Regions from separate parts of the Pseudorhodobacter turbinis genome, predicted to be linked through region 2. Evidence: riboswitches for the same ligand, from Rfam matches in the RefSeq annotation. Region 2 holds a riboswitch; each other region holds the start of a gene.
What was found. A riboswitch is a leader RNA that binds a small molecule or an ion and turns the genes downstream of it on or off. The one in region 2 is predicted to bind cobalamin.

Region 1 (2,194 bases), on a different replicon from region 2:
AGTTGCAGCGCGGAGTTGATGCCGCGACCGATGCTTTCCATGTTGTCTTCGAGCCGCAGCAGGAAACACGAAATCAGCTCGCCGCGTGATGCCTTGCCTGCGTTCAAAAACGTCGGCGTGGCGGGCTGGAAGCGGCCTGCGATGATCTCTTCCATAAAGCGCATGGCTTGGGTTTCATCACCGCGGGCCAGCGCAAGGGCGACCATGACCACACGGTCCTCATAGCGTTCCAAATAGCGCTGCCCGTCACGGGTTTTCAGCGTGTAGCTGGTGTAATATTTGAACGCCCCAAGGAAGGTCGGAAAACGGAACTTGGCGCCAAATGCTGCCTCCCAGATCTTGCGCTGAAAGTTCTTGGAATATTGATCCAGCACTTCGCCTTCGTAATAGCCTTCCTCGACCAAATAGCCGAGTTTTTCATCAAGGCTATGAAAGAAAACGGTATTTTGATTGACGTGCTGCAAGAAATACTCTCGTGCAGCCTTGCGGTCAGCATCAAAGCGGATGTTCCCCGCATCATCATAGAGGTTTAGCATGGCATTTAATGCGTGGTAATCCAGCGCAGGCTTTACGACGTCGAGCATTCAGTCCCCCAGAATTCGGCAAGGCCCGTTCGGACACGGGTGATATCGGTTTCGGTTCCCGCCAGCTCAAACCGGTAGAGCACGGGGATATTACATTTTGCGGAGATCACGTCGGCAGCACAAGCATAGGTTGTGCCGAAGTTACGATTTCCGGCGCCAATAACGCCGCGCAAGCCCGCGCGGCGTGATGGATCATTCAAAAAGCGGATCACTTGTTTTGGAACTGCCCCACGCCCCTCGCCATCGGCGAAGGTAGGGCAGATCAACACATAGGGTGTAACAAGATCCGGCATAGGGTCGTTCGGGCGAACAGGGATTCGCGCAGCAGCTAGACCCAATTGTGCAATGAAACGCGCCGTATTTCCAGAGGCCGACGAGTAATAGACAAGCCGGGTCACATCATCAGGCCAATTGGCCAATCATATCAGGGCGAAAGCCCGCCCAATGCGCATCACCGGCGATCACAACGGGGGCTTGGCGGTAGCCCAACGAGGTAACGCGGTCCATCGCGTCTGCGTCTTCGGTCAGGTCTACCACAGTGTAGGTGATCCCTTTTGCATCCAAAGCGCGGGTGGTGGCGGTGCATTGCACGCAAGCGGGTTTGGAGTAAACGGTGATGGTCATGCCTGTGGCCCCTTTATCAGTGTTTTTAATGCGCGGGTGTGGCACATGATTAAAGCAGGTTTCGGTCCTGTTTCCAATCACGTATTCACGCCCGCTGCGCGGTTTCGTCTTTGGTGTCAGGGTCGGTTTTCCGGCTCGGTTCCCATTACGCGGCCAACACCTCAAGGCCTACACCCCAAGCTATATGTTAACGTTGCGAACCACTTACAATTGCGGTGGCAGCGCCCTTTCGGGCAAACTGACCGTACCGGCTTTCCTTTTAACCCCGAGTCGCCCCGAGGCACCATGACACCAGCAGTGGTGGAGTAGAGGGGGTAGTTTGTCAATATCTTGTGGCCGCCATTCTTGCCAATATTGGGACTGTTGCTGGAAAGCGCAGGTCAATGGCTTAGAGCCCCAGCGCCTGCTAGTTGCCCCGGTTCAGGGCAATGCCATGTGTCGCGGCCAGATCCACCTCTGCCTGTGACAAGGGTTTGTAGGATATAAATTCACTGCCCGAACAGGCCGGTAGGCCCAAGGCAGTGATAAGGGGCGCGTCATAGTGCCCCGACAAAAGCAAGACGCCTTCACGCGCCAGATGGTCCCTTGTACCCCTGCCGTTATCGGACCGGATGCGGCGCATGAAATCTTGTTGCTGGGCCACGGCCTCTACCACGTCGCGGGTGATCGGCAGGCCTTGCACCTCGCGGAACAGATTGGCCATGCGCTGGTTGCCCGATTGCCCGGCAAAAATCCGTTCGATCACATCGGCGGGCACCGTGCGCCAGAAGTTTGGTGGATAGGGGTGTTCCTTCAGCAGCCACAGGATATTGGCAAACCCAAGCGCCGACACGCTTTTCTTGCCATCCTTGTTTTTGCCAAACGTTAAGTAATCGGGCCGTGCCACGATCAGGCCAAGATAGCATAAGGCCCGCACCTCATCGGCGGCGACCAGAATGCAGGGGTTGTCCACGGCCTCGGTCGGGATCATCCAATTGCTGCCCATT
Region 2 (2,194 bases):
GCATCCGCCCCCAAGACCGAGGCCACAATCTGACGTCGCAGGTCGGCAAGATCGGCGCGATCCGCCCCCTTGCGCGGGATCAGGATAAGATCGGCCTCGGCCAAGGTTTTTCGGGCCTCGACCGTCAGATGGTCAGGGTTGCCGGTGCCGATACCAATAAGAAATAATGTCTGCATTGTTGAACGCGTCCGGGCCTTTGCTGTGGCCCGAACGCTTGATCCATTAGCTGTGCTGATGATACAGGCGGTTGGTCAACAGCGGTGATCCTTTCAGTCCGTGCAAGGATTTCGCCCCCGCCAGAACCGCCAGATCGGCCAGCGGCTCTATCAGGACCACCAGCATATAGGCTGCACCAAAGGACCCGATGGCCGCCAGATTATCGGCCCCCACGCCCTGACCGTAGATCGCCCAAAAACCCACCCAAAGCACCACACCGCCCTGATAGGCCGCCGACATTTTCAAAACATGGCTATAGCTAAGGTCGACATAAGCCACATGCGCCGGAACAACGCGCCGCGCCAGAAGATCAATCGCAAACAGCGGGAACAGCAGCGTTGTGACATTGACGAAATACATCGGCAGATCGGTCGGCGCAAAAAAGAGCGATTGCACCAAAAGCCCGGCCGCCAGCCCGATGGCCGAGGCAGGCGCCCCCAGCAGCAAGAACAGCGTCGTCCCTAGGATCAAGTGGACCTCTGACACGCCAACGGCAAAATGGGGCAGCACCTCAAAGAAGATAAAGGTTCCGACCATTGCGATCACCGACCGCAGGGCCAGTGATACAATGTTATGGGTTTTTAGATCATCGACGATCAGCTTGGCGGTATAGCCCGCAGCCGCGGTTGCGGTGGCATAGGCAAAGACCATCTTGGCGCCATCTACGACGCCGGGTTCGATATGCATATCAGTCTCTCCGGACCGCCCACCCGGCGGCCATGGGTGCCGGATGCTCCGGCGTTGCGTTTCAGAACGGCAGGTCTCCTGACTTGCGGGTCATCGCGGTTCTGGCCCTTCCCGGCCCAAAGGGGCCAGTGGTTTTGCCAGTCTCGCTATCCGCCTACAGTTGCGGGGGCAGTCGGGGCTTTTCACCCCGTTCCCTTTTGATCCCTCTCGGGAACCGTTCGAGGTTTACTATGACGCCAAGTGACCGGCGTTTCAATCCAGCTTTGCGCAATCGGTGGCAAGCGGTCCAAAAAGAATGAGCGCGGGGGCGGTGCCGGTGTTTTCACCAAGTTGCCGTGCCAGCTCTTCAACCGTCGAAAGCTGAAGCTTCTGGTCGGGGGTGCTGACCCCTTCGGCCAAAAGCGCGGGCGTATCGGCGGGCAAGCCATGGGCGGTCAAGGCCGCCGCCAAAGCGGGAAAGCTGCGCTTGCCCATAAAGACCACCGTCGTGGCCCCCGGATCGGCCAGGGCCGCCATATTCAGATCGGGGGGCAAGCCGCCGCTGGTATCGGCGCCGGTTACAAATTGCACCCGCCGCGCGGTCAGGCGACGCGTCAGCGGCAGCCCCGCCGCCGCCGCCGCCGCGATGGCCGAGGGGACGCCGGGGATGATCTCATATTCGATGCCTGCGGCTTTCAGGGCGACAAGCTCTTCCTCCAGACGGCCGAACAAACCGCTATCGCCGGATTTGAGCCGCACCACACGCTGACCGGTTTTCGCATAATCCACCAGCAAGCGGCTGACGTGATCTTGCTTGGGCGAGGGGCGTCCCGCGCGTTTGCCCACCGCCACCATATCCGCGCCCTGCCGCACAAGTGCAAGGATCGGACCCGAGGCCAGATCATCAAAGAGCACCACATCGGCGCGTTTCAACCTGTCGGCGGCTTTTAGGGTAAGCAACTCGGGGTCGCCGGGGCCGGAGCCGATGATGCTGACAAATCCGGTCATGATGTCTCTGCTGTAATAAGGTGAAAGAAGGTGCCGCTGGCATGGCCACGAATTGATCCGGTTTCCGTAACCGGCCCGCCATCGGCATCAAAGACATCGGCAAGCGGCGCGTCGGGTTGTTCCAGAATGGTGGAATAGTGGAACTCATGCCCGCGCAGGGCGTGACCGGCGGCAAAGCCGGGCAGGCCCGCGCGCAAGACCGCGCGACGGTAGCCCAAGTGAAAGCGGCGGGTTTCATAGCTGGTCACAAGGCCCAAAAGACCGGCCATCTGGTGGCGCACCCCGTCCTTGTCGATCAGCGCCT
Region 3 (2,194 bases), 260 kb from region 2:
CTGCTGGCGAATAGCTGGAAATATGAGGGGTCCACCACGCCCGTCCCTGCCGAGGCATGCAACCGCACCCCGCTTTGCGGCAACAGATAGGACAGGCCGACATTCCATGTCGTCGTATCCTTGTACTGGCTGTTCTGGTCATGGCGCGCGCCAAGCTGGACATTTAGCCCGTTGTCAAAGCTGCCGCGATATTCCAGCGCGACCGATGTTGCTTTCGGATTGTAATCGGGGTTGGAGCTGCTGGATTTCTCTTCTTTTTCCAACAGCAGGTTCAGCAGCTGGTTGGCATCCTTGACTGTGCCGTCAATGCCATAGCTAAGCCGGTATTTCGCTGCATTGGCCGTGTTCTTGCTGGGCGCGCCACCGTTATAGCTTTGATCAAAGCGGGTGGTTTCCAGCGCAAACCGTTGTTCAAGGCGGCCATCCAACATGCTGTATTCCGCAAACAGGCTGGCGGTGGTTTCATCGCGGGTGCTGTAGTTTGACGGGTTGTCTACGATATAGGACGCGGCATCCGTGGGTGTCCAAGAGGTATCATCGTAGTCGTAATCTTCTTTGGACCGGCGGATGGTGAAGCCCAGCTTCAGGTCCTCGGTTGCCATGATGTCGCCCGAAAGGATGGCGGTATCGCGCCGCACGCTGTCTTTCTCGCCGCCGTCACCGGAAACGTCATAGCCACGGTCATCACTGCTGGAAATCGCAAGCGATATGGCGCCCCGTTCGGTCCGGTGGCCAAGGAAGACGCTTGCCGTGGTGCCTGCACCCACCTCAAGCGATGCGCTTGCGGTTTGGCCCATTTCAGCCTTGCGGGTGATGATGTTCACCACGCCGGTTGAGGCACTTGCCCCGTAGAAGGCTGATTGCGGGCCGCGCAGCACCTCGATCCGTTCGATATTGGCGGTTTCCAGCCCGCTAAGAGAATAGCCGCCATCCGCGCCCGATGCCAAAATTCCGTCAATAAGAACCAAGGTGTGGTTTGCTTCGCCGCCACGGATCCGCAGACCCGTCAGGCTGGCGCTGGACCCGTTGACCGAGACGCCGGGCAGGGACCGCAGGGCATCGCGAACGGTCGTGATCCCGCGATCCTCGATGTCTTGTGCCGTCACCACGCTGGCGGCGTGCCCGTATTGCGCCGCGCCAATCGGGCTGAGGCCACCAGAGATGATGATCTCGTCCAGATCAAACACCTCTTGGGCGAAAGTCGGCGTGATAGAAAATGTTGCGGCGGCGGTCGCCAGCAAGCCTGCGCGCATGGATGAAACCAGCATATGATACCCTCGGTTACGGCCACAGAATTGCCGTTTGGTCCTGTTGTGACACTGGAGGGATGCATGATTCCCCCGCAGCCGGTGAAATCACCACGCGCGGAAGCTCCGCAGCCCGACGCGCCCCTCGCGGTCGAACAGGGTGAACACCTTGGCAGGTCTCCTGACTTGCGGGTCAACGCTTGGCCGGACCTTCCCGCAGCTTTGCGCTACAGTGGTACCCCCGGCCTCACTCTCCGCTTACAGTTGCGGGGGCAGTCGTGGATTATGTGCCCAATGCAGGCATCTTACCACGTTCCCTTTTAATCATACGGCGAACCGCCAGAACCAAAGCCCTTTTGTGCTAGCGAAAGTTGCCGTGAATGTGAAGGGGTTTCAGTGTGGGGGAGGGCTGTAAAACAAAGCTATTAATGGGTGACTAAAAGAATCAGGTTTACATTTCAGACTGAATCAGTAAGGTAACGCCATAAGCCAAGCCACCCCAGTGCGAACAGGGCAAGCCCGGTACAGTTTTGCAAAGGAGTGCGAAAATGCCCGCGCCAACCCAAGATCGCCCGATGAGACCCGATACCGAAGTGTTCCGTATTCCCAACCTTTCCGACTGGCTCAGCTTTGCGGCCTTGGGCGATACCGCCCTTTGGGCCAGCTATGCCGACCACAAAACCGTGCGCTCGGAGGGTGGAAAATGAACATGCAAGTTTTGGTGGAGGCTATTCCCGCATATGATGCCCGCGTGATGACCAATGGGCAGACGATGGCGCATATCACCTTGGACGGGCAGGTCTATACCCTGCGCATCACCAAGGCCGGCAAATTGATCCTGACAAAATGAGGGGGTGACATGTCAATTGCCTGGACCCCAGAATTCCCATCCCGCCAGCGTGGCGCGGCCCCCGTCGGCACCTTGGCCGAATTGCCGGGGGTAGAGC
Region 4 (2,194 bases), on a different replicon from region 2:
CCAGGGCTGGATGGTGCGATCTTTTCTCAGGAATGGAAGGAAGTATTATGGGACAAGTTCGTCATGGGAGCGCCACGACCAAGTACGCCGTCAAAGCTGCAATACAGCGATCGCAAGCTTCGATCTCGGCGTTAATCAAAGAACGCGGCATTAATCCAAAGACGGTTGCCAAGTGACGGAAGCGGGCAATGGCCTATTTTAATAGGGTGACTGGATTATAAGTGATGAACCGACGTTTGCACGACCACTCCAGACAGTCCGAATTTGGAAATGTAACGGGTTCGCGACCCCAAAATATACTCGTAAAAGCGTAGCGCAGAGCGACTGTTTGCACCATCTAGCGGGGTTTCGATGGTGCGAACACTGGATCGTCCAATGATTGCTCTTGGCTTTCGTATTGGGATGTGAAAGGTTTTGCGTTGTCACGGTTCCGCGCAAGCGGATGAAAAGGGAACGCAGGACGGGATTTATCCCTCTCTGCGGCTGCCCTCGCAACTGTAGGCGGCGAGTTTGATATCATGCCACTGGCTGCGACGCCGGGAAGGGATCATCAAACATTTGAGCCGCGAGCCAGGAGACCTGCCATGACAAACGCAAACGCCGACGAGGTGATCGGCTAGGAGGTAGCAATGGCTGGACCACGAGTACTGGGCGGAGTTCCGTTCGGACGCAGATCAAAGCTGCCTGCATTCTCGATCACCTTTGGCATTTTTCCTGATCGAGGTGATCTATGTTCTACAAATCCATCCTGTCCACCACATGTGTGTTGGTGGCGTGCTCTTCGGCTGTCCTTTCTGAAACCATCATTGACGATGTTGGCCGTTCGGTAGAGGTTGACCTGCCCATCGAACGGGCGGTGATTTTTAACCGCTATTCAGTCGAATTTGCGCGTGCCATCGGTGCGATTGATCAGGTCGTCGGGACCGGTGCCAGCACCTATCGTGACCCGGATTATTGGCCCCAGTTCACCCAAGCCAACGTCGTGGGGCAAGGCCAAAACGACTTGAACTATGAAGCAATTATTGCCAAAAATCCAGATCTGGTGATCCTGCCCCGCAATGGCGTCTATGAAGAAGCCGCGCGGCAGCTGGAACCCTTTGGAATTCCCGTGATGGTCATTACCGCATGGGATGCACTGAAACACGTCGAAAACGTAGAGCTGATGGGCCGTTTGTTCGGGCATGAGGAACAGGCCGAAGAGTTGGTCGATTTTTACACCGGGTATAAAGAGCTGTTGGCAGAGCGGCTGGAGGGTGTGCCAACTGTGCCAGTTTATTTTGAAGAAACGCGCCCGCTGGTGACCGTCACACCGGGGTCCGGCTGGCATGACATGATTGCTGCGGGCGGAGGCGCGAATGTTTTTGGTGATATCGTGATCGAGGACGAAGCAGCCGCGCGTGGCAATCCCAACGCCTTTACGATTGACCCAGAGGAGATCGTGCAACGGGCGCCTGCTGTGATTGTTAAACTGGAGCCCGGTTCGTACACCGCAATCCCTGAGGATCAGTTTTCCCGCACTTGGCAAAATCTGATCGGGCGGGAAGAGATCAAGTCGACACCGGCCGCGAAATCGGACAACGTTCATGTCATCAATTACTATCTGGCGGGTGGATCCTCAAAAATCACCGGCGCACTTCAGATCGCCAAATGGGCGCATCCCGACCTATTTGCTGACATCGATCCCGAAGAGGCCATGCGCCAGTGGATCGAGGATTTCCAAGGTCTGCCATATCAGCCCGGCATGACATACCAGAGCGGTTTTTGAGAAAACCCATGGTCTCCATCACTGAACACGGGGCGGCGATGACCGCCCCCACCTCGCTGGATGGCGCCTTGGGCGCTAGGTATCTGGCTTCGGGTCGGCGTCGCGCAGTCATCGTGGCGTTGTCATTTGCCCTGCTGATTGTGGCTGCGGCGGCAGTCACTGTGCAGGGCATCAATGAAACAAGCATTGGCACGCTCGCGCTGGTGCTGATCGAGAAAGCCAGCTTTGGTCAGCTTGATCTGGTCACGGATGACCAATCAGCGCGCGTTCTTGTGTACTTGCGCCTGCCGCGGGTGGTTATGGCGATCGTAGCTGGCGCTGCTTTGTCAGTTTCGGGTGTTTTGATGCAGGCGATCACTCGCAACCCGCTGGTCAGCCCCTATACCATCGGCGTGTCTTCGGCGGCGGGGTTCGGCGCCTCTATCGCCA

Region 1: linked by a shared signal. The riboswitch ahead of nrdH (glutaredoxin-like protein NrdH) and the one ahead of EOK75_RS19625 (energy-coupling factor ABC transporter permease) in region 2 are both predicted to bind cobalamin.
Region 3: linked by a shared signal. The riboswitch ahead of EOK75_RS18300 (TonB-dependent receptor plug domain-containing protein) and the one ahead of EOK75_RS19625 (energy-coupling factor ABC transporter permease) in region 2 are both predicted to bind cobalamin.
Region 4: linked by a shared signal. The riboswitch ahead of EOK75_RS05995 (ABC transporter substrate-binding protein) and the one ahead of EOK75_RS19625 (energy-coupling factor ABC transporter permease) in region 2 are both predicted to bind cobalamin.

Annotation. Positions count from the first base shown of each region.
Region 1 is NZ_CP039964.1:982,520-984,713, reverse strand. Features, by position in the region: gene nrdE (class 1b ribonucleoside-diphosphate reductase subunit alpha) at 1-584, opposite strand, end outside; gene nrdI (class Ib ribonucleoside-diphosphate reductase assembly flavoprotein NrdI) at 569-982, opposite strand; gene nrdH (glutaredoxin-like protein NrdH) at 987-1,208, opposite strand; cobalamin riboswitch at 1,312-1,511, opposite strand; gene EOK75_RS04615 (NaeI family type II restriction endonuclease) at 1,615-2,194, opposite strand, start outside.
Region 2 is NZ_CP039965.1:1,475,944-1,478,137, forward strand. Features, by position in the region: gene cobF (precorrin-6A synthase (deacetylating)) at 1-176, opposite strand, end outside; gene EOK75_RS19625 (energy-coupling factor ABC transporter permease) at 223-903, opposite strand; cobalamin riboswitch at 955-1,137, opposite strand; gene cobA (uroporphyrinogen-III C-methyltransferase) at 1,156-1,890, opposite strand; gene EOK75_RS19635 (cobyrinic acid a,c-diamide synthase CobB) at 1,887-2,194, opposite strand, start outside.
Region 3 is NZ_CP039965.1:1,218,657-1,220,850, forward strand. Features, by position in the region: gene EOK75_RS18300 (TonB-dependent receptor plug domain-containing protein) at 1-1,268, opposite strand, end outside; cobalamin riboswitch at 1,402-1,612, opposite strand; gene EOK75_RS20945 (hypothetical protein) at 1,796-1,954, shown strand; gene hemP (hemin uptake protein HemP) at 1,951-2,097, shown strand; gene EOK75_RS18310 (hypothetical protein) at 2,107-2,194, shown strand, end outside.
Region 4 is NZ_CP039964.1:1,259,234-1,261,427, reverse strand. Features, by position in the region: partial or broken gene EOK75_RS21270 (IS481 family transposase) at 48-173, shown strand; cobalamin riboswitch at 410-601, shown strand; gene EOK75_RS05995 (ABC transporter substrate-binding protein) at 731-1,765, shown strand; gene EOK75_RS05990 (FecCD family ABC transporter permease) at 1,804-2,194, shown strand, end outside.